3 regions of the Ureibacillus sp. FSL K6-3587 genome follow, and region 2 is predicted to be linked to each of the others. Evidence: riboswitches for the same ligand, from Rfam matches in the RefSeq annotation. Region 2 holds a riboswitch; each other region holds the start of a gene.

Region 1 (8,190 bases), 1.4 Mb from region 2:
ACTTCAATGTCATACATACGGCCGAAATATCCAAATGCATCGTGCGCAGTTACAAGGATTCGTTGTTTTTTAGGGATGCTAGATAATTTTTCTGTTGCTTCGGCTTTCAAGTCATCCATTTGTTTGAAATAATTTTGTTTATTTTGTTCAAAGTATTCAGCATGTTTAGGTAAATACTCTTTTAAAATTTCTGTTGCACTATTTAAAGCGTCTTTCCATAAATCTAAATCAAACCAAATATGCGGATCGATGGCACCTTGTTCATCTTTAAGTAAACGATTTTCATTAATTGTTTCACCAATTGCTAATATTTTTTTGGATTTCTTTAGTTTTTCGAAAATTTCACCCATATTACCCTCTAGGTGTAGTCCGTTGTAAAACACAATATCTGCTTTTTGTAATGTTTCAATATCTCCTTGAGTTGCTTTGTATAAATGTGGGTCAACACCTGGACCCATTAGACTTTTTACTTCCACATATGACCCACCAATTTTTTCAATAGGTTCAGCAATCTGTGCAATAGTTGTTACGATTTTAATTTTTCCACTGTCCACTTCATCAGTTTTTTCTGATTGTTCATTTGTTACTTGACATCCCTCTAATAATAGAACAATACTTCCAAACACAAAGATTAGACAAAGAACGAATAATTTTAATTTATTCATCTTATTTCCTCCTTTTTCTCAGGGAATAAATGTTGCACAAAGGAAACTTTTTGGGTAAAAAAATTTAGGATGTATTTTATACATATTTTCTTTCAAGATAAAATGTTTCTTTATATGCGTGAGGGAAGATTTGATAACAAGAAATTTTACAAAACTTAATATTTTTTCTTTTACTTAGATTATTCCTTTAATTTCTTTTTTGTATAAAGGCAAAATTGTTGTATTAAGGAAACTTTTGATTCAAAAAATTTTCAAGATAAATCGGACAAACTTTTCTCTTATGACAAAAAAGTTTCTTTTAGGAAAAATTATATGCAAGAAGGAAAAATTGTCAACAATAATTTTTGAAAAAATTAAAACTTTTATACAACTTTAATTAATTTAACGACAACAAAAATTGATCTAATTATAAAAAAGTCCTTTATTAAATTATGGGTTTTCAGGTACCCAATATTCCGTTCAATTATACATTTACTATTAAATGACTTCATGAATCGTTTAATGTCTAATAAAGCAATAAACACCTCGAGCACACACCCATTGGTCATTTGCCTCATATGCTAGACAAAAAAGAATCGAGGAAGTGACTTATGGGTATTGAGTTGACGGCACTGCATTGGATTTACGTCGTGTTCATCGCACTCATCATCGGATTTATGGTGAAACGGCGGGATACAACTCTTGTTTGTGTGGTTGGAATTTTTTTACTTTCCCTTGTGGCGACTGGTGATTTAGTCGCTTCGATCAGCAAAGTGTTTTCAAGTTTCATTTACGCCATCACCGAACTGTTATCGACCATCATCATCATTTGTGTCATTGTAGCCTTGAGCCGTGTTTTGTTAAAAACAGGCATTAATGAAGTGATGGTTTCCCCTTTTGCCAAAATCATAAAAAATCCGGCACTCGCCTATTGGACCATCGGGATTTTAATGATGATCATTTCTTGGTTCTTCTGGCCTTCCCCAGCTGTTGCCCTCTTGGGTGCGGTGCTCTTGCCTGTTGCGATTCGTGCGGGATTGCCTGCCCTTGGGGTTGCGATGACCATGAACTTATTCGGCCATGGAATTGCCTTATCCGGGGACTTTGTCATCCAAGGCGCACCGAAATTGACGGCTGATGCGGCCGGCCTTCCTGTCAGTGAAGTGATTTCTGCGAGCGTCCCACTTGTCATCGTCATGGGGGTTGTAACGACATTTGTTGCATACTTCTTGCTTAGACGCGATATGAAACGAGGCACTCTCGAAATGGTTGGAAATTTTGATGGTGGCGAAGAGAAACAAGAAGAAGTGGAAGAAAATCTCCTATCAATTCAACAAAAGCGATTTTTCGCCCTTTTGATTCCGGTTGCCTTTTTACTAAATGTCGTGGCCATGTCCATTTTTGATTTAACCGGCGGAGATGCGACTGCGTTGATCGGTGGAACGACACTGCTGATTCTGTTGCTTCTTTCCATGTTCGCCCATAAAAATGCCGGGTTGGAAAAAACGACAAGCTATTTGATACAGGGTTTCCAATTTGGTTTTAAAGTGTTTGGCCCGGTAATTCCGATTGCAGCTTTCTTCTATTTGGGAGATTCCGGCTTTTCCCAAATCATTGGGGATTATCTTCCTGAACATTCGCAAGGGATCATCAATGATTTAGGGGTGGCTCTGGCATCAGTTGTACCTTTGACAACGGAAATTGCAGCCGTAACCGTTGCGGGCGTCGGTGCCATTACGGGATTGGACGGCTCCGGATTTTCCGGCATTTCATTGGTGGGGTCCATTGCCAATCTTTTTGGAACAGTGATTGGTGAAGGAACAGCCACTTTGACTGCATTGGGCCAAATTGCAGCGATTTATGTCGGAGGAGGAACATTGGTGCCTTGGGCATTAATTCCTGCTGCTGCCATCTGCAACGTGAGTCCGTTTGAATTGGCTAGACGAAATTTAGTTCCCGTTGTGATTGGACTTGTGGTGACAACAATTGCGGCGATGTTTTTCATCTAAAAATAAGAGGCTGGGACAAAACTAGTTTCAAGATAGAAAAAAGGAGAATTTGATTCAACTCAAATTCTCCTTTTTCCATTTCTCTCCATTATTTTTGGTCGTTTGAACTTTGTTGGCCGTGTATTCCCAGCCTCTGTTTAAATTTCAAAATCAACGGCATCATCCACATAATGCCAATCGTAAGGCGTTTCTTGGTAAACGTAGTAGTTCAGCCAGTTGTAGAACAATAAGTGGGCATGGGCGCGCCAAGTATTTTTTGGCTGCTTTGTTGGATCATTATTAGGGAAATAATTTGCCGGTATGTCTATAGGTAAACCTTTCTTTACGTCACGCTCGTATTCTTCCGCAAGCGTTGTTGCGTCATATTCCAAGTGGCCAGTGATCATAATGTGTTTGTTGTCTTTGGATTGGATGATAAAAGGTCCGACCTCTTCCGAATAGCTCAACAATTGCAAATCAGGATGCTGTTCTATTTCTTCGATGGAAACGGAAGTGTAACGGGAATGCGGTGCGACAAATTCATCGTTGAACCCCCGAACCAAATCATTCGTCAAATCCGTAATGGTATGCGCAAATATACCGGAACATTTTTTCGGCAACTCGAATTTTCCGATTCCGAAGTGGTAATAGAGAGCGGCTTGTGCAGCCCAACAGATATAAATGATTGAAGTCACATTCTCTTTCGCCCAGTCCAAAATTTCAGTCAACTCTTTCCAATAATGGACTTCTTCAAATTCCATCCGTTCAACCGGCGCCCCGGTGATGACCATTCCGTCAAAGCGGCGGTGCTTGATTTTATCAAAAGTTTTATAGAATGTTTCCAAATGGCTTTTGGATACATTTTTAGGTTCATACGTGGCTGTATTTAAAAACGTTACATTGGTTTGCAGCGGCGTGTTCCCGAGCAATCGCAGCAACTGTAATTCCGCTTTTTCTTTTTCAGGCATCAAATTCAACACCAAAATGTTCAATGGACGTATGTCCTGTGATAATGCGCGGTCCTCTTCCATGACGAAAATCTTTTCGTTTCTCAATATTTCTCCAGCAGGTAAATTTTTCGGAATATTAATAGGCATTCCTCTTGTCCCCCATTCTAAAATATCTTAATAAAAAAACCCTGCTCATTCCAGAAAAGAGAATGAGAGGGTACAAAATTTCCTTGCACGCACTCTCTTATCTCCCAAGGCTGAGCCTTGCTGGAATTAGCACCTTTCTAACATCCGTTAGAGGTTGCTGAAGTTTCATTGGGCCAAGTCCCTCCACTTCTCTTGATAAGAAAGTATAATTCCCATATAAAATTAAGATTATCCTAACATATCCAATAGAGAATTGCAATAATCGAGCTATTTTATTTTGCTGTGAAATTTCTCTAACCAAACCGGATTTTCTATTTCAAAGAGTTCTTTTTCCAAATATTGATCCCAATTTTTTAATAATGTATTCCACACCCGCGGAAAAAATTCCCTGTTTTCAGTGTTCCACACAATAAATTCAATACAGGGCACATCGTTGATTTGCGTATTTTCCAACGATAGGATGGATTTGATTTCTTGATGAACTTCATCCGCCCGATCGATTATTATATTTTGAATTTCCTTTTTAAAAAACTCCACATCCAATGATTCTTCTCCATCGTTCATATAACGATACAATTGGTCCGGAAAATCATCAAAATCCAGCACTTCCTCCATATCACCGTTCATCATTTGATGATGCACCGGGCTGTACAATAACTCTATTGTCACAGGATCCAATTCCTCTTCAAAGACGCCTTGGGAAAATTGCCGCTTTCCTTTTTCCGTCAGTTGATAAAAGTTGTTTTCCCGTGCAAGCAGCCCGTTCTTTTGCATCTTCCGCATCAAATCTTCGATGAATAAGGGCTCCACCAACAAAATTTCGCTGAGCTGTTCAGCACTTTCAAAAGCCGATTTTTGGAAGGAGAAAAGCAGAATTTTCATTAAAATGTCCATCGCCTTTTTCTGGATGGGCTGATAGGTGATTTCATAGGTATGCATGGGAATACACCAAATGTCCGTATGAACAATGGTTCCCCTGATTTCTTTTTCCAATTGATTTTTTAATTGCTGGAGTTCCATGTCACGGGCTCCTTCGTTATTTTTCGTATTCCTTGTTGCTGTTTTACGACATTAAATAAATGCTGGTACATTTCTCTCGTTTCTTTCTTTTTCGGACGCATTGTAAACATATCGGAACTGCCGACAATCATCAGCAACTCCCGGGCTCTTGACAAAGCCACGTTCAACCGCCGGTAGTCTTTCGCAAATCCGATTTCCCCGTGCGGATTATTGCGGACCATGCTCAACAAAATCACGTCCATTTCCATCCCCTGGAATTTATCGACGGAACCTGTCCGGATATGCAAATGAGGCAAATGCAGTTCTTCCACTAACTGATTGACCCGATTCACTTGCTCCCGATAGTAGCTGATCACCCCGACGGCTTTTAAGGAGTCTTTTTCAAGCAGACCGTTCTCCTTCGCTTTGGCCGTCGCTTCATTCAAGTCGATAAGCAGTTTGCGGATCCATTCAAGCTCAGCTTTATTGAACAAGCTGGAGCCTTCTTTCATCCGCTCTTCAAAATAAGCCGGTTGATTTGGCAGGTCGAACCATAACAAGTGTTCCTGCCGTTTTACATAATGTCCATCCAATTTATGGTCTCTAGCTTCATCGGAGTTGTCCAAGCCGCATTGCAACGATTCTTTTCCATTTTCATAGAACGGTGCAATCGTCCGCATGATCTTTTCATGCATGCGATACTGAATCCCGAGCATTTTCTTGTTCGAGGCGGGCAAATGTTTATAAAGCCGTTCAAACAAAGATTCCTCCAACAGCTTCTCCAGTTCCCTTTTTTCTTCAAAGCTGTCCGTTTCCTTCATAATCTCTTCAAGGGTTTCTTCAAACGTATCATCGCCGATCAACGGCGGCAACTGATGATGGTCGCCGACAAGGATGATCTTCTTCCCTTTCAACATTGGAAGCAATAATTCCGGCGGCGTTGCTTTCGACACTTCATCGATGATGACCACATCGAAAATCGGATAGTTGTCCATAAATTCTTTGTTTGCCGAAGCGACACAGGTTGTTCCGATTACATTGGCATGTTTTACGTAAAGTTTCCGAATTTCGTCCAAATCCTGTTCCGTCGCTTGATTTAATAACGAATGCCATTCTTTCTGGATTTCTTTTGTGATCGGCAACATTTCGATCTGCCGTTGGTATTTTTCAATTTGGAGATGGCGTTCCTTGATCCGCTCTTCCGTCTGTTCCAATTCAAGCTCCGGATTTTGTTTCATGATTTGCTGCAGCTGCTCCACTTTCCGTTCCATCATAATCCCTTGACGGTGAAGCTCTTTTAATTCGCTTTGTATGTTGGATAACGACTCCTGGTGTTGGGAAAGTTCTTTTTCCATTTCGTTGATTTCATGATTCAGTTGTGCTTTTTGCTCCTCATAGGAATGGAAACTTTCTTGTTGTTCTTCCAACCGGCCAATCTTTTCCTGCAACGTTTGAATGACCGCTTGAAGTTCATCAATGGACGGAATGAACCCGGTATTTTCTATTGGCAGTTCCGCCAATTCTCTTTCATATTGTTGGATCTCTTGTTGCAGTTGGACCTCTTTTTGTTTATAAGACTGAAGTTTCGATTCATGGAGGCCGAGGTTTTCCAAATATTGTTCGGCCACGGCACTTTTCAATTTTTCAAAAACGTGTTTCGACTCATCGGCCAACGATTGATATTGAACGAGCAACCCGTTCACATATAGCCGCCTTAAATATAGGCCACGGATGGAGGGGATTCCGTTCTGCCAATTGATTTTTCGTTGTTTGAAGGCGAGTGCCAACTTATCCAAAAAGTCATTGACCTCATGTAATGAATAATGGTGGTTCGGCGGGAGCGGGACGGGATCGATGGGTATTCTCAACGTTTTTTGATTGTATTCGATGGCTTTTTCAATCCGCTCGGAAATTTGGATTGCCGGTTTCAGTTCCATCAACTGTTGATAAATTTTCTCCATATCCAAAAACAGTTGGTTGATGACAAAACCTCTTCGGATTCCATAGGTTTCAATGAATCCTTCCACTTCCTCCAATTTTTTGAAGTATTTCAATTGGGCCAGGAGTTCATCCACTTCCAATATTTTTGACTCCATGAATGCAATTTCATTGGACACTTGCTGCAAATCGGATTGCGCTTTTTCCAATTTTTCCTTTGTTTCAACATAGTGGATGAAATGTTCGCTTTCTTCGATATGTTTCCTTGCTTCATTGATTTCCAGCTGAATTTTATCAAGACCGGTGCTGGACAATGTTTGTTCGATTTCTTTCAGTTTTTCAGACCGTTCATTCAAGGAGGATTGGAATGTTTCAATGGTTTGTTCCGCTTTTTCCTTTTCTTTATTTAAAGCGATGATTTGCTTTTTCAAATTGGAAATTGTGTCAAAAGACTTTTCCAATTCCTTTTCCGCCTGATTTTTCCGCAAAATCTCCTTTTCCAGTTCGGCCGCTTTTTCCTTCAGGTGATCGATTTGGCTCGTGCATGCTTGAATGCCCTGTTGCAATAGGATTTCCTTTTGATCATGTTGACTGATTTCCTTCGATAACGCATCAAAGGTTTGAGTTTTCCAATATTCCGCCACATTCTCCTCGATGAACTTTTTCCCTTCTTCTTCGATGCTGTCTGTCCGTCCGTAGCGCAAAATGCGGATGTCTTTATTGGATAAAAGCCGGCCAAGTGCATTATCCACCGCCAAATTGGATTGGGAGGCGATCAATGTTTTCAATCCCATTTTCACGTTTTGATAACAGATTTCAGAAATGACCGTTGTTTTCCCTGTTCCGGGTGGTCCCTGAATGACATACAAATCTTCTGTTTCCAGTGCACCCAGCACAGCTTCCCGCTGAAATTCATTCAGATTGTTATGAAATTCGATTTGAAGCCGATTTTTCCGATTTGCCACCTTTGGTTCGTCTTCAAATAAAAAGTTTTCAAGATTCGGGTTTGCCGCAAGCCCTTCCTTTAAATGTTCAAACCCTTTCAAGAGGCGGTTGAGCTGGGATTTTGTCGAGGCGTTGCTGAAAGTGACTTGCTCTGAGGGAAAATCAAATACCTGTTGCTTGGCGAGTTTACTGATTGGCGGACTCAGTTCGATGTCGACGGTTTGTTGTTGGGCATTGGTTTTTACAACTTCCCCGATTTCACTTTTTACGCCTTTGACATAGGCGTTCATTCCTTTTATCTGTTTCCACTCTTTGTTTGTGATGCCACCCAGTTTCAATGTTGCCACGGAACAGTCAGAACTGTACGAAACAGACTGTATTCTTGCTTCAATATCATCGATGTTGGCATTTTTGTATAAAACTTTTAAATAGCCTTCCCAGCTGGTGATCCGTTTATTGACATAATCGTATCTGTCTTTTGCAACCGGCAATTCGGCAATGGTTTTCAGGAATGCCTCCGGATAAGTGTGGCCGTTGATTCTTGTTGGTGCGAAATGGATTCTCATCGATTTTCTTCGA
Region 2 (8,190 bases):
CAAGCTATCAACACTTTTATCCAATGCTGGTGCGGACATTGTTACAATCGCTTTGATTGGACGTTCTTCGCCAAGGCGCAATGAGAAAATGCCTCCGAGAGAAACACCAGCAACGGCAATTTCTGTATAGCCACGTCTTCGAAGCTCATCATAACCCTCAACTGCACTGTTCCACCATTCAATCGGATCGGTTTGAATGAGGGCTAAAGGATCACCGCCATGGCCTTTATACAAAGGAGCGTGAACCGTATAGTTGCGTTCTGCTAAATAGCGGCCTAAACGTTTCACATCATTTGTGTTGCCTGTAAAGCCATGCAATAATAAGACAGCACGTTTTCCCGCCTCAATCGTAAATGGTTTTGGCGAAATGATTTTCATTCTGAAGAACTACTCCTTTTTAACCGTAATGTGACAGAAAATTTAAAAAGAATTTGAAAATTGTTTGAAAATTTAAGAAAAATACTTGTGTTTTTTTAAGATTTTTGGTATTCAAACTCAACGTTTAACTTTATTATAGATATAGACTTACATAAATACAATTTATTATTTCTATCAAATTGATTCGATTCGGTTATCATTTTTTAAGAAGGGAATTCGCTATGGAAATACAACAATTAGAGTACTTTAAAGTAGTGGCTGAAACGGAACATATGACCCATGCTGCTGAAATGTTAAACATTTCCCAACCCGCCCTGAGCAAATCCATTTCAAATATTGAGCAGGAGATTGGCGTGCCCCTTTTCGATCGTCAAGGGCGGTCCATCATATTGAACCGCTATGGGAAGCTGTTTTTGGAAAGCGTCAATAAGATTTTGGATGAATACAGCAGGGCCAAACAGGAAATCAACGGTCTTGTCATGCCGGGTTACGGTGAAGTGTCATTTGGATTTATTCATACGTTGGGAATGGAAATTGTGCCCGAGTTGATGGCCCATGTCCATGATAAATATCCAAATATTAAGTTTAACTTGACGCAGGCATCTTCGTTGAATTTATTGGAACTTTTGGAAAAAGGGGATATTGATTTATGTTTATCCCAGCGTATTGAGTCAAAAGTGGTTGAAATAGAATGGATTGAATTGTGGAAAGAAGAATTGTTTGTGATTGTCCCCATAAATCATCCTTTGGCAAAAAAAGATTTTATTGAGTTGAAGGAGATTAAAGATGAACCTTTTGTTTCGATCAAAAAAGGGAATGCACTGCGTCACATGGTGGATAAACTATTGAAGGATGTAGGGATTTCCAAAACAAACATCACATTTGAAGGGGAAGATCCGCATACGGTAGCGGGATTTGTCAGCGCAGGCCATGGTGTTTCCATCATTCCATCCATTAAAGGATTATCGGAATATAATGTCAAAAAAATTTCCGTAAAAGAACCAATTTGTGAACGTAAAATTGGGGTATCATGGGTTGCAGGGAGATATATTTCTCCGTCAACGAATCAATTTCGAAATTATTTGGTGGAATATTTCAAAGGAAAATAGAAAAGGTGTAGATGGCGTGGTAGATAAGCAAGATAAATTTGAAGAGTTATTGCTGCGGTTCCAGCATTTACTGACAGTCGAGCAATTGATCCAAGCGAGAGATATTTATCGCCTTGCCCATGAAAAAATGTGGAAGCTATGATTGAATTGGCCTATCTTTATAAAATTATGGAAGAATATTCCCTCGTGGTATTTTGGCTGCAAAAAGCCGGCAAAGCCGGGAATAGTGAAGCCCTTTATCAGCTTGCAAACTGTTATTATGAAGGGCTTGGGGTGGAAGAAGATGTGAAGATGGCTTTTCAATTATATAAAAAGGCGGCAAAAAAGGGACATCCGGATGCCCAAAATAACTTGGCCGATATGTATTTGAACGGAGAAGGGGTCCCTGTAAATTACAAGGAAGCATTGAAATGGTTCAAAGAGGCTGCAAAACAGAATGTGGTGGAAGCGATGTTTACGCTGGGGATCATGTATGAACAAGGAATCGGAATCAATAAAGATGAAGATAAGGCCTTTCACCATTATTTGAAGTCCGCTCAAGGCGGTTATGAGGATGCCCAGTACCGTATGGGTTCCATCTATTTGGACGGGCTATTGGGTGTGGAGAAAAACATTTCAAAAGCCGTTGAATGGTTTGAGAAAGCGGCTGAATCCCATCATATCGATTCCATTTATAATTTGGGATATTTATATGAGAACGGCATTGGGGTGGAAAGGAATGGAAAGAAAGCGCTTTACTATTATAAGCGGGCTTCATTGCTCGGCGATTATCAGGCAAAGTTGAATATCGCCCATATTTATGAAAATGGAATCGATGTCGAGGTTGATAAGAAGGCTGCCTCCCGTTGGCGGGAATTGGCAAGACAACAAATGGAAAACGAATATGTTCAATAATTCCGCAATTTCCTCCATCCACTTCTTGGAATGCACATTCCCTTGGACAATTCGAGTGGAAGTCTATTGAATTATGAAATTTTTCGACTATTATTCAATAAAATTTGCTAAAGCCGACACAAAAATAGCTAAAAAAAGCGATTATACTTAAAATAGTCAAATTGAATGTATAGGAGTTGTATTGAATGAAAACGGTAACAGTGATTGGTGGAGGAATTACAGGACTTTGCACGATGTACTATTTGCAAAAACAATTGAAAGAAAAAAATGTTCCTGCCCGTTTGGTGCTTTTGGAAAAAAATCCTTACCTTGGCGGCAAAATGCACACAGCGCGGGAAAACGGATTCGTCATGGAAACGGGGGCGGATTCCATTGTAGCCCGTTATCCAAGTGTCCAAGAACTGATAAAAGAACTCGATTTTGAATCGGAAGTTGTTTATAACGAAACGGGGATTTCCTATATCCATACGAACAATGAATTACATGCAATTCCTAAGGAGTCTGTTTTCGGTATTCCGATGACGGTGGAATCATTGAATGCGAGCACATTGATTTCAGAAGAAGGAAAACAACGCTTTTTAAAAGATGAAGAAATTCCGAATACGAAATTTACAAAGGAAAATTCAATCGGAGAATTTTTGGAATACTTTTTGGGAAAAGAAATCGTTGAAAAGCAGATTGCCCCAGTACTTGCCGGCGTTTATTCCGGAGATATTTATAAATTGTCCATCGCTTCCACCCTTCCGTATTTGGTCGATTATAAAAATGAATATGGCAGCCTGATGAAAGGATTGCAAGCGAATCGGGAAAAATTTGAACGGGAAGCAAATAAAAAATTCTTGTCTTTTAAAAACGGTTTAAGCCAATTGATCGACCGATTGGAAGAACTGTTGGATGATGTAGAAATTTATAAAGGCACGGAAACGGTTCAAGTCGAGAAGAAAAATGATCGTTATGAAATCACTTTGGCTAGTGGCGATAAAATGGAATCGGATGTTGTTGTTTTGGCATTGCCTAACAAAGTGATTAAACATCTTTTGAATAATGAAGAATTGGAACCTTATTTCAACCAATTCAAAGATGCATCCGCCATCACAATGTATTTGGGCTTTGATCTGCCGGATTCCGTATTGCCGCAGGATGGCACCGGATTTATCGTTTCCCATAACAGCGATTTGGCATGTAATGCATCCACTTGGACAAGCCGCAAATGGAAACATACGTCCAAAGAAGGGAACCTGTTGGTGCGCGTCTTCTATAAGGAAAGTAATCCACGTTATCAAGAATTGATCAACATGACTGATGAAGAGCTGACAAAAGTGGCATTGAACGATATTAAACTCAGCTTGAATATAGAAGCGCAACCTAGCATTGTGAATATTACGAAATGGATTGAAGCGATGCCGACTTATGATTTGGCCCATCACGAAGCATTGGATCAAGTGTTGGCAAAATTGGATCAGCTCTATCCAAATCTGTTCATTGCAGGATGTTCTTATTTCGGCGTAGGAATCGGCGCATGTATCGATAATGGTAAAGAAACGGCAGAGAAAATTTTCGATATCATTTCGCATTAATTCCGATTAGTTAACTTGACAAAATGTAGAATACCGTTTATGATGTAAGCTATTATATCGGTATTTCAAAATTGAATATTACTTATCGAGAGAAGTGGAGGGAACTGGCCCTGTGAAGCTTCAGCAACCACTAATGAAATTAGTAAGGTGCTAAATCCAGCGGCAATGGCCGAAAGATAAGGTGACTTCAAAAGGAAATGACAAGCCTTCTTTCGCAAGAAGGCTTTTTCTTTTAGATGAATTAACTGAATATTTAAGAAGTAAAGAAAAGTGAGGGAATTTGGATGGGGCTACTGGAAGCTTTAAGAAATAGAGTGTTGGTTGCAGATGGGGCGATGGGAACCCTTTTATATTCGTACGGACTTGAATACTGCCATGAAGAAATGAATATTAAAAGACCGGACATCATCGAAAAAATTCATAGCGAATACATACAGGCCGGCGCTGATGTGATTCAAACGAATACTTATGGAGCCAATGGAATCAAGCTTGCCCGTTATGGATTGGAGTCCAAAGTGGCGGAAATCAACCAAGGGGCGATTGCTGTAGCCAAGCGTGCAGCAGAAGGCCACAACGTCTTTGTTTTGGGTTCCATCGGCGGAATTCGCGGCGTACGGAAAGTTGACCACACATTGGAGGAAATTTTGGAAGCTGTCCGTGAACAGGCGGAAGTGTTGATTGACGGACAGTTGGATGGTTTATTGCTTGAAACTTACTATGATTTTGAAGAACTTACGGAAACGTTGAAAATGCTAAGGCTAATGACGGATATGCCTATCATCGCCCAAGTTTCCATGCAGGAACCTGGCGTGTTATTGAACGGCATGAAATTGAATGATGCGTTGAAGCGGCTTGAACAATTGGGGGCAGATGTCGTAGGAGTGAACTGCCGTCTTGGCCCTTATCACACATTACAGGCCTTTGAAGAGGTGGAAATTCCCGAACGGGCCTTTTTATCGGCTTATCCGAACGCATCCCTGTTGGATATCGAGGATGGCCGCGTCGTTTATGAATCGGAAGTGGATTATTTTGCCCGTGCCGCAGTGGAACTTTGCAATGAAGGGGTAAGGCTCATCGGAGGATGCTGCGGAACGACGCCAAAACATATTGAAGCGATGAAAAAGAAACTGGCCCATTTCCAGCCGGTTGAAAAGAAAGCGGCAAAACCCCAAAGGGAAATTGTCATTCAAGAAGCAGAACCGCGGAGTTTCGAGCCGCTTCATGAAAAAGCGAAAAGGGAACGTTCGGTCATTGTCGAGTTGGATACACCAAAGCATCTTGAAATCGACAAATTTATTGAAGGGGCCAAAGCGCTGTACGAGGCCGGGGCAGACCTTATCATGATGGCCGACAATTCCTTGGCTTCCCCAAGAGTCAGCAACTTGGCGATGGGGGCCATCTTAAAATTGCAATACGGAATCCGCACAATGCCCCATATTACATGCCGGGACCGGAATTTGATCGGGTTGCAATCCCATTTGTTGGGGTTAAGCGCCCTTGGTCTCCATGATGTATTAGCCGTTACAGGAGACCCGACAAAAGTGGGGGATTTTCCGGGCGCCACAAGCGTTTATGATGTTTCATCCATGGAATTGATCTCCCTCATCAAACAATTGAACGAAGGGATTTCTTTCTCCGGAAAAGCCCTTAAAAAGAAAGCCAACTTCTCTGTAGCGGCCGCTTTCAATCCGAATGTAAGGGTGATTGATCGCGCGGTAAGCCGCCTTGAGAAAAAAATCGAACATGGTGCGGATTACTTCATTTCCCAGCCGGTATACTCCAAGGAAAAAATCGTGGAAGTATATGAAGCGACGAAACATTTGGAAACACCGATTTATATCGGAATCATGCCGCTCACAAGCTTTAAAAATGCGGAGTTCTTGCATCATGAAGTGCCAGGAATCAAATTGTCCGATGATGTGTTGGAAAGAATGAAACAAGTGAGCGGAAATAAAGAAGAAGAAACAAGAGTGGGTCTTGAAATTGCGAAAGAGTTGTTAGATACGGCAACGAAATACTTTAACGGAATCTATTTGATCACGCCGTTTATGCGATACGATATAACATCACAACTATTGCAATATATCCAACAACTTGATGAGCAGAACAAAGGAGTTATAGCAAATGGTTAACCATCCAATCGAAGAACAGTTGCAGAAACGAATTTTGATCATTGACGGGGCAATGGGTACAATGCTCCAGCAGGAAAATTTGTCAGCGGAAGATTTCGGTGGCGAACAATATGAAGGATGCAATGAACATCTTGTCTTGACAAGACCGGATGTGATTTCAAAAATCCACCGTGCCTACTTGGAGGCGGGGGCGGATATTATTTCGACCGATACTTTTGGGGGAACGCCCCTTGTTTTGAACGAATACGGCTTAGGGCACAAAGCTTATGAAATCAATAAAAGGGCAGTGGAACTTGCAAAGGCGGAAGCGGAAAAATATTCAACCAGTGATTGGCCTCGATTTGTGGCAGGATCCATGGGTCCGACAACGAAAACATTGTCTGTCACAGGCGGCGTGACATTCGATGAACTAGCGGAAAACTTTTATATTCAAGCCAAAGCCTTAATTGACGGCGGAGCGGACCTGCTTTTGCTTGAAACAAGCCAGGATATGCTGAATGTAAAAGCGGCAACCCTTGGCATCAAGCGGGCTTTTGAAGAAACGGGAAAAGAGCTTCCGGTCATGGTTTCCGCAACAATTGAACCGATGGGAACAACATTGGCCGGTCAGTCCATTGAAGCTTTCTATATTTCCATTGAGCATATACATCCAATTTCCATTGGTCTGAACTGTGCGACAGGACCGGAGTTTATGACGGACCATATCCGCTCCTTATCCGAATTGTCCACAAGTTATATCAGCTGTTATCCGAACGCCGGATTGCCGGATGAAGAAGGGCACTATCACGAAACGCCGGAATCGTTATCGACCAAATTGAAAGGATTTGCTGAAAAGGGCTGGCTAAACATTGTCGGAGGATGCTGCGGAACGACTCCTGCCCACATTAAAGCCATTCGTGAAGCGATCAAAGATTACAAACCGCGTCCGAAGAAGGAAAAATCCCACGGGCATGCAGTATCCGGCATTGAACCGCTTGTTTATGATGATTCCATGCGTCCGTTGTTTATTGGTGAAAGAACGAACGTCATCGGTTCCCGCAAATTTAAGCAATTAATCATTGAAGGAAAATACGAGGAAGCGGCGGAAATCGCCCGTGCCCAAGTGAAAAACGGGGCGCATGTCATCGATATTTGTTTGGCAAATCCTGACCGGGATGAGCTTGAGGATATGCGCAAGTTTATGCAAGAAGTTGTGAAGAAAGTGAAAGTGCCTTTGGTGATTGACTCAACGGATGAGCGCGTCATCGAGGAGGCGTTGAAATATTCCCAAGGAAAGGCCATCATCAATTCTATTAATCTGGAGGATGGTGAAGAGCGTTTCGACAAAGTGCTCCCGATTGTAAAAAAATACGGGGCTTCGGTTGTGGTTGGAACAATCGACGAAGAAGGAATGGCCGTTACGCGCGAAAGAAAATTGGCCATTGCGGAACGCTCGTACAAAATCTTGACGGAAAAATGGGGCTTGGCACCGGAAGATATCATTTTTGACCCATTGGTGTTCCCGGTAGGTACGGGGGATGAACAATACATTGGCGCCGCGGAGGAAACGATTGAAGGAATTCGCCTCATTAAACAAAAATTCCCGAGAGCTTTGACGGTGCTTGGTATCAGCAACGTTTCCTTTGGTCTTCCACCTGTGGGACGGGAAGTGTTGAATGCGGTATTTTTATATCACTGCACGCAAGCGGGGCTGGATTATGCCATCGTCAATACGGAAAAATTGGAGCGTTACGCTTCGTTGCCGGAAGAAGAAATTCAACTTGCCAATGATTTGATTTTCAATACGAACGATGAAACCTTGGCGAAATTTACGGCCTTTTACCGGGATAAAAAGAAAGAGGAGAAAAAGGTCGAGCTTCCTGCGACGGTGGAGGAACGTTTGAAATATTACATCGTCGAAGGAACAAAAGAAGGATTAATTGAAGATTTGGAGGAAGCAAGAAAAATCTTTGATACGCCACTCGATATTATAAACGGGCCGCTTATGGACGGCATGGCGGAAGTCGGCCGCTTATTCAACGATAACCAATTAATCGTGGCGGAAGTGTTGCAAAGTGCCGGCGTCATGAAGGCAGCCGTTGCCCACCTGGAACAGTATAT
Region 3 (8,190 bases), 620 kb from region 2:
AAACGAGCGGATGCCCGTTTACTTCTTGATTCAATATAGGAAAATCTTTTCGAAATTCATTCATTTACGAACTTTCCCTTCAATAACTTTCGTTAACTGATTTTTTACTCCTTCAATTGGCAATGAGTTTACAACCGGCGCAAGGAAACCATGGATGATCAAGCGCTCCGCTTCTTCTTTCGAAATGCCACGGCTCATCATGTAATAAAGCTGGGTCGGATCCACCCGTCCCACAGAAGCTGCATGTCCAGCCATAACATCATTTTCATCGATTAATAAAATCGGGTTGGCATCCCCGCGGGCTTTGCTTGAAAGCATTAATACGCGGGATTCTTGCTGAGCGTTGGATTTGGATGCACCATGTTCAATTTTACCGATGCCGTTAAAGATGCTTTGAGCCGCATCTTTCATTACACCGTGAGTCAAAATAAAGCCTTCCGAGTTTTTGCCCCAGTGGCGAACTTCCGTTGTAAAGTTTTGCTTTTGGCTTCCTGTTCCCACCACTACTGTTTTTGTATCCGCATGGGAGCCGTCGCCAACAAGGTGGGTAATGTTCTCGGAAATTGTATCCGAGTTGTTCATTAAGCCCAATGCCCAATCGATTTTTGCATCACGGTTTAAATGGGCACGGCGGTTTACATAAGTTGTAAATCCATCGGCAAGGACATCGACTGCACCGAAAGTAACTTGTGCATTATCCAATGCGATGACTTCTTCGATCAAGTTGGCTTGGCCTTTTGCCTTTTCTACTGTCGATAAGTAGTTTTCCACGTATGTGACGGACGAATTTTTATCCGCTACGATCAACACATGATTAAATAATGAAGCTTCTTCATCATCGTTCAGGAATACCACTTGAATCGGTTTTTCGATGACAACATTTTGCGGAACGTATAAGAACACTCCACCATTCACCAAAGCCGCATGATAAGCGGATAATTTATGTTCATCCAATTTGACAGCTGTCGTCATAAAATATTTTTGAACCAAATCCCCATGTTCGCGCACAGCTGTCAGGAAATCTGTGAATATAACGCCTTGGGATTTAAGTTCATCTGAAAGTTTTAAAATGACCGGCGTGTTGTTTCGTTGAACATAGAGATTTTCTTGCTGTTCAACATCGATTAATTCCTTTACTTCTTCCGGCAATTCTTCAATGGCAAAAAGTTCACTTTTCACCGTATGTTTTGGGAAATTGATGAAATCCCACTTTTCAATATTTGTTTTATCTGGTTTCGGCATTGGTAAATCAACAGCTTTTTCAAGGGCAGCCGCACGTAAATCAGTAAACCATTTCGGTTCGTTGTTTGATTCAGAGAACGAGCGGACTTCGCTAGCTGATAACGCCAATTTTGTTTCAACCGTCATCTTTCATCGTCCTCCTAATTAAGCTTCTTTTTCAGTTACTGCGTCTGTATCTTCAATTCCCAACTCTTTTTTGACCCATTCATAACCTTCCGCTTCCAATTTCTTAGCCAGCTCAGGTCCGCCGGATTTCACGATTTTGCCTTGCATCATAACATGAACATAATCTGGAGTGATGTAGTTCAATAAGCGCTGATAGTGGGTGATCACCAAGCAGCCAAAATCTTCGCCACGCATTTCGTTAACGCCTTTGGAAACGACTTTCAAAGCGTCGATATCAAGACCGGAGTCGATTTCGTCCAAAATGGCGAATTTAGGTTTCAGCATCATCATTTGAAGAATTTCGTTACGTTTCTTTTCCCCACCGGAGAAACCTTCGTTCAAATAACGTTGAGCCATTTCAGGATCCATTTCCAGGAATTCCATTGTTTTATCCAATTCACGGATAAATTTCATGATTGAAATTTCATTGCCTTCCCCGCGGCGGGCATTAATGGCTGAACGGATGAAGTCGGCATTGGTAACACCTGAAATTTCGGATGGATACTGCATGGCAAGGAAAAGCCCCGCTTTAGCCCGCTCGTCCACTTCCATTTCCAATACATTTTGTCCATCTATTTCAATTGTTCCTTGAGTAACCTCATATTTAGGATGACCCATGATCGCTGAAGCCAATGTGGATTTTCCTGTACCGTTTGGCCCCATGATTGCATGTACTTCATTTGTATTGATTGTCAGGTTTACACCTTTTAAAATTTCTTTTCCTTCGATTGATACATGAAGATCTTTAATTGTTAAAGTTGACATCTATATACCTCCATTTTTGTTATGGTTGGCAGTACCATTACTAATTTATTATCATTCTAATCTTAACCTAAATCAAGGGGGCATGCAAAAGTTTTAAACTTTTATTCCCATAAATCAGCAAAAACCTCACCAATATTAGTGTTTACAATTCCCAATTCAGTTTTTTCAGTGATCGTTTTTGTAATAAGTAGGCATGTTCATTTTCAATAAACCCCGACTAATTGAGAACAATTAATAATGAGTGAATATTAAGAAAATATTCCAATATACTTTCTTCTTGCATATCCTTTCAATGGCAGGAATAGGAATCATTTTTTTAATAATTGTTATTTAATAAATTTATAAAGTAGGAAGAAAAAATTCAAATAAGCGCTTCCGGCCCCTTTCATTTTAAAGGTTCATCATTACTTTCCATCGTTTACATTTATATAATTTTCTTTTAATATAAAAAATACATATATATCATATATAGACTCATCTGTTTTTTAGATGATTAGGAGGGAGTACTCTGGAATTACGTCAATTGCGCTATTTTGTTGAAGTGGCAGAGCGGGAACATATTTCAGACGCTGCTGAACACCTTCATGTAGCTCAATCTGCTGTGAGCAGACAAATAGCAAATTTAGAAGAAGAGCTTGGCACACCACTTTTTGAACGGGTCGGGCGGAATGTGAAATTGACACCGATCGGCAAAATCTTTTTGGAGCATGCCATTACCGCACTCAATGCCATCGATTATGCGGTCAAGCAAGTGGAGGAATATTTGGATCCTGAAAGGGGCTCCATTAAAATCGGGTTCCCTACCAGTTTAGCAAGTTACGTTCTTCCGACAGTCATTTCCGCCTTTAAAAAAGACTATCCTGATGTCAATTTCCACTTGCGTCAGGGTTCTTACCGATACTTGATCGAAGCGGTGAAAAATCGGGAGTTGAATCTTGCCTTTCTTGGCCCGGTACCCCGAAAAGATGAAAGCATCAATTCAATGATTTTGTTCAACGAAAATATTTGCGCCCTGCTTCCCGCCAATCATCGGCTGGCGAAACGGGATAAAATCCATTTGGATGAACTGCGGAATGACAATTTTGTTCTTTTCCCGGAAGGATACATTCTACATAAAGTCGTGGTCGATGCATGCAAATCGGCTGGTTTTCTTCCTAAAGTCACTTCGGAAGGGGAAGATATGGACGCTTTGAAAGGGATGGTGGCAGCAGGCATTGGCGTCACATTGCTTCCTGAAAGCTCCTTCTATGATTCAACCCCGCGTTTAACGATCAAAATGAAAATTGATAACCCAAACATCACACGCAACGTAGGAATCATTTATCCGGCGAACCGGGAATTGGCTCCTTCTGAACAAGTATTTATCAAATTCGTCAATTCATTCTTCTCCAGATTGAATCAATTCCAATAGCCTTTTAAATTAGAAAAAACCTCCTAATCATCCCGATTAGGAGGTTTTTTACCGCTAAATTATTCGCTTACTGGTACTACTGAGCCGCCCCATTCTTCAAGAATGAAGTCTTGGATTTCTTTGGAGCGCAATACTTCTACCAATTTTTTGATTTCTTCGCGGTTTTCATCGCCGGAACGTACAGCAATTATGTTTACATAAGGTGATTCTGAACCTTCAATGGCGATGGAATCTTTTACAGGGTTGATGCCTGCGTCAATCGCAAAGTTGGAGTTGATGACAACTGCGTCTCCTTCTTCGTTTTCATAATATGTAACCATCATTTCAGGAGCGTCAGTTGCTTCAATTTTCAAGTTTTTCGGATTTTCTACAATATCATCCAATGTGGCTTTTGTTTTATCAATGCCGTCTTTTAATTTGATTAAACCTTGCGCTTCAAGCAATGATAAAATGCGGCCATGGTCAGGAATTGAGTTTGAAATCAGGATTGTCGCACCATCAGGCAGTTCATCTAAAGATTTATATTTTTTGGAGTAGATGCCGATCGGTTCGATGTGGATACCGCCAGCATTGACTAGATCATAACCTTCTTCGGCCACTTTTTGTTCAAGATACGGAATGTGTTGGAAGTAGTTTGCATCAAGGTCGCCATTGTTCAAATCTTCGTTTGGCAATACATAGTCTTGATATTCTTCAATTTCCAGTTCAATTCCTTCTTTTTCCAAAATAGGTTTGGCTTTTTTCAAAATCTCCGCATGCGGTGTATGGGAAGCACCCACTTTTAATGTTACTTTTTCTTTTGTTTCGTCGTCTTTTGTTCCTTCATCAGACGAAGAATTTGCATCGTCTTTCGTACCGCATGCTGCTAGTGCGAGTACAAGAACGGATAAAAGCAAAAATGATAATAATTTCTTCATGCCTCTTTCTCCTTCTCCTTCAATTTTTTTATGTGAACGGCTTTCGCCAAATCACCCAACTAACGCTTGTCCGTTTTGGCAGTAATAGTATCGCCAATCCATTGTATGATGAATACAATGACCAAAATAAAAATCGTTGACATTAACGTGACATCTTCCCGGGTTCTTTGGAAACCTTCCAAAAACGCCAAGTTACCCAGACCGCCGGCACCGATGATTCCCGCCATTGCCGTATAGCCGACAAGGGCAACAGCCGTTACCGTAATGCCGGAAATGAGGGCAGGTTTGGATTCCGGAATCAACACTTTCCAAATAATCTGAAATGTATTGGCGCCCATTGATCTTGCCGCTTCAATGACCCCTTTATCCACTTCTCTGAATGCGATTAAAACGAGACGGGCATAGAATGGCGCAGAACCGATAATCAGCGCCGGCAAAGCGGCATTCACTCCACGGATTGTTCCAAGTAAAAACTTCGTAAATGGAATCAACAAAATGATCAATATGATAAACGGAATCGAACGGAAGATGTTGACAAGGGATCCCGTCAAGAAATGAACCACTTTGTTCGCCCACAATTGATGGGGACTAGTTAAAAAAAGCAAAATACCGATCAATAATCCAAGAACGAAGGTGACCGCCGTTGAGACAACCGTCATGTAGACCGTGTCATAAGTAGCTTGCCACATGAGGTCCCACTTTACATTTGGAAATAAAGTTTCAATCATTGGAAATCACCTCCGTTTTAATGTTCATCGTCTGCAATTTTTCCAACGCCTTTTCCACTTTTTCCTTATCTCCGTCAAGTTGGACGATCAATGTTCCATAAGGGCCATTGGCAGTTTCGGATATATTGCCGTAAAGGATATTAACATCAATTTGGAATTCTTTGATCAAGTAAGAAATAACCGGTTGATCGGATGTATTTCCTACAAAAATCAATTTCACCAATTTCCCTGTTGGGTAATTTTTCAAAATATGCTCAATCGCTTCTTTGGATTCTCTTGAATCGGACACTTGCATCACAAAGTTTTTCGTAATATCCGCTTGAGGATTTCGGAACACCTCAAGTACGTCCCCTTGTTCAACTATGCGCCCGGCTTGCATTACCGCCACCCGATGGCAAATTTTGCGGATGACATGCATTTCATGGGTAATCAACACAATCGTTAATCCGAGGCGCTGATTAATATCTTGCAACAGACTCAAAATCGAATCGGTTGTTTCCGGGTCCAATGCGCTCGTCGCTTCATCGCAGAGCAGCACTTCCGGATTGTTTGCCAACGCTCTCGCAATCCCCACACGCTGCTTTTGTCCCCCGGAAAGCTGGGAAGGATAAGCATCCGCTCTTCCGCCCAGCCCCACAAGTTCGATCAATTCTTGAACTTTCTTGTCCCGTTGCGCCTTTGGAACACCGGCGATTTCCAGAGGGAATGCGATATTTTCCGCAACCGTTCTCGACCACAATAGATTGAAATGTTGGAAAATCATACTGATTTTTTGGCGCGCTTTGCGCAACTCTTTTCCTTTTATCGATGATATCTCAAGACCATTCACAGTGACTGAACCGCTTGTTGGTTTTTCAAGTCCATTCAAAAGGCGGATCAATGTACTTTTTCCGGCACCGCTATATCCGATGATTCCGAAAATTTCACCTTTTTGAACGGATAAACTGACATGATCAACTGCGGTTAATTCTCCATCTTTCGTTTTAAATATTTTTGTGACATCTTTTACTTCAATCATATGAGTACTCCTTTGACAAACCGCAATAAAGTTTTAATACTGCATCTGTGAATTTTACAGTTTTTATTCTATTACTTTAGCAATGTAAAAAGAGGAAATTTCAATAAAAAAACCTCCTACTTTGATAAGTAGAAGGGAAGTTGAACAACCCAGAAGAATTTGTAAAACTTCCTCTTATCTTTCAAAGTAATAAATACTTTGCGTGATTTGGCACCTTATCATATCAAAAATATGATGGTTGCCGGGTTTCATAGGGCACTTCCCTCCACCACTCTTAATAAGAGTTTTCTATTTAATTATGGAACCAATGTACCATGTAATCTATCATATGTCAACTATAATCTCAACTTTTCATATAAGTTTTGTACGGATTCAAAGGCATAAACTTTTTCATGCTCTTTTCCATTCTTCGTAATCAAAAGACAAGGCACGCTTTCGATTTGCTGTTCAAAAGCGAAATCCTCCAGAAAATTGATATTCGCTTTGCCAATGGGAATCTGTGGCAGCAACACTTCGACGACTTCCAACATTTTTGATGCCACTTTGCATGTTCCGCAAAAGGGTGTGTATAAATATAAAGCCGTTACTTCATGATTTTTTGCTTTCTCTTTCCAAGTTTCAATTGTCCATTCTTCCATTTCGATCATTTCCTATACTAAATATTCTTTGTGTACTGAAAATTTCGCTTCCTTCAGTAATTGTGCCAATACTTTTCTTGGGGCATTCGCCACTTCCATATAAGTCTTCGGAACGTTGAGATGGGTAGCCTCAGAATAGATCCGCTTCATCAATTTTCTTAATTTATCGCCCGATTGATCCGCATCAAAAAATGTATATAGTTCGCATTCCTCATAAGGCTCAAGGAGTTCCAGCAACGCATCTTCGCTGATGGTTCCATTTGTACAGACGATTTTCACCTCTTCCGCAAATATGGGGGCCAATTTCATCATATCCGAACGACCTTCAACAATAATACATTTTTCATAATGCATGTTGATCACCCCAAGTACTATAATAAAAACCGAAGAAACAAAAATAAAATAAAAAGGTTGTTTATTTATTATATTTTGTTTTAAAAAAAACGCCAGTTCTTTCACTGGCGTTTTTCACATACTATTCCGAAATGATTTCTTCGTATTGTTCCGCAGTCAATAATTGATCGATTTGGGAAGCATCTGAAGGTTCAACGACAATCATCCAAGCTTTTTCATATGGTGATTCATTCACAAGTTCCGGGCTGTCTTCCAGTTCAGTATTCACTTCAACAACTTTGCCGGAAACCGGTGCATATAATTCAGAAACCGTTTTTACGGATTCAACGCTTCCAAACGGCTCGTTCATTTGAATTTCGTCACCCACTTGCGGAAGTTCCACGAACACAATATCGCCAAGTTCAGATTGCGCGAAATCAGTGATTCCAACACGCACTTTACCATCTTCCACTTTTACCCATTCATGCTCTGAAGTATAACGTAATTCCTTAGGTACTGTCATACTTTAACCTCCATCATATGTAATCTTTTAACCAGTTTGACATATTTCCATAGCAAAAACAAGCCATTTCAGTGGATTACTTCCATGTCTTTTCAAACTCTTCCTCTTTGAATCCAAGAGTGACTTTTTCCCCATCCGTCACGATTGGACGCTTGATCAACATTCCATCAGAGGCAAGCAATTCCAGCTGTTCCTCTTCGGACATCGCATTTAGTTTATCCTTTAAACCAAGGGATCTATACTTTTGTCCGGATGTGTTAAAAAACTTTTTCAGAGGCAGTCCGCTTTTTTCCCAATAGGATTTTAATTCTTCCTTCGTAGGAGTTTGTTCTACAATATGAATGGCTTCATAGTTTATTCCATTTTCGTCCAACCATTTTTGCGCTTTTTTGCAAGTTGTGCATTTTGGATAATGGATAAATTTCAACGTCATCTCTTTTTTCTCCTTGT

Evidence for each region. Region 2 has a riboswitch for S-adenosylmethionine ahead of NSS77_RS07900 (bifunctional homocysteine S-methyltransferase/methylenetetrahydrofolate reductase). Riboswitches for the same ligand answer to the same signal wherever they lie in the genome.
Region 1: it holds a riboswitch for S-adenosylmethionine, as region 2 does, so the genes downstream of both, metA (homoserine O-succinyltransferase) here and NSS77_RS07900 (bifunctional homocysteine S-methyltransferase/methylenetetrahydrofolate reductase) in region 2, are expected to answer to the same signal.
Region 3: it holds a riboswitch for S-adenosylmethionine, as region 2 does, so the genes downstream of both, NSS77_RS10935 (methionine ABC transporter ATP-binding protein) here and NSS77_RS07900 (bifunctional homocysteine S-methyltransferase/methylenetetrahydrofolate reductase) in region 2, are expected to answer to the same signal.

Annotation. Positions count from the first base shown of each region.
Region 1 is NZ_CP151969.1:2,987,357-2,995,546, forward strand. Features, by position in the region: gene NSS77_RS14725 (zinc ABC transporter substrate-binding protein) at 1-665, opposite strand, end outside; gene NSS77_RS14730 (hypothetical protein) at 1,256-2,653, shown strand; gene metA (homoserine O-succinyltransferase) at 2,791-3,729, opposite strand; SAM riboswitch class I at 3,824-3,931, opposite strand; gene NSS77_RS14740 (nucleoside-diphosphate sugar epimerase) at 3,997-4,749, opposite strand; gene NSS77_RS14745 (AAA domain-containing protein) at 4,731-8,190, opposite strand, start outside.
Region 2 is NZ_CP151969.1:1,599,702-1,607,891, forward strand. Features, by position in the region: gene NSS77_RS07875 (alpha/beta fold hydrolase) at 1-378, opposite strand, end outside; gene NSS77_RS07880 (LysR family transcriptional regulator) at 600-1,487, shown strand; gene NSS77_RS07885 (hypothetical protein) at 1,504-1,629, shown strand; gene NSS77_RS07890 (tetratricopeptide repeat protein) at 1,626-2,381, shown strand; gene hemG (protoporphyrinogen oxidase) at 2,567-3,958, shown strand; SAM riboswitch class I at 4,038-4,141, shown strand; gene NSS77_RS07900 (bifunctional homocysteine S-methyltransferase/methylenetetrahydrofolate reductase) at 4,243-6,090, shown strand; gene metH (methionine synthase) at 6,083-8,190, shown strand, end outside.
Region 3 is NZ_CP151969.1:2,219,188-2,227,377, reverse strand. Features, by position in the region: gene NSS77_RS10965 (cysteine desulfurase) at 1-64, opposite strand, end outside; gene sufD (Fe-S cluster assembly protein SufD) at 61-1,368, opposite strand; gene sufC (Fe-S cluster assembly ATPase SufC) at 1,387-2,172, opposite strand; gene NSS77_RS10950 (LysR family transcriptional regulator) at 2,681-3,583, shown strand; gene NSS77_RS10945 (MetQ/NlpA family ABC transporter substrate-binding protein) at 3,643-4,500, opposite strand; gene NSS77_RS10940 (methionine ABC transporter permease) at 4,560-5,228, opposite strand; gene NSS77_RS10935 (methionine ABC transporter ATP-binding protein) at 5,221-6,246, opposite strand; SAM riboswitch class I at 6,418-6,530, opposite strand; gene NSS77_RS10930 (thioredoxin family protein) at 6,582-6,884, opposite strand; gene NSS77_RS10925 (toprim domain-containing protein) at 6,897-7,238, opposite strand; gene gcvH (glycine cleavage system protein GcvH) at 7,360-7,740, opposite strand; gene NSS77_RS10915 (arsenate reductase family protein) at 7,817-8,173, opposite strand.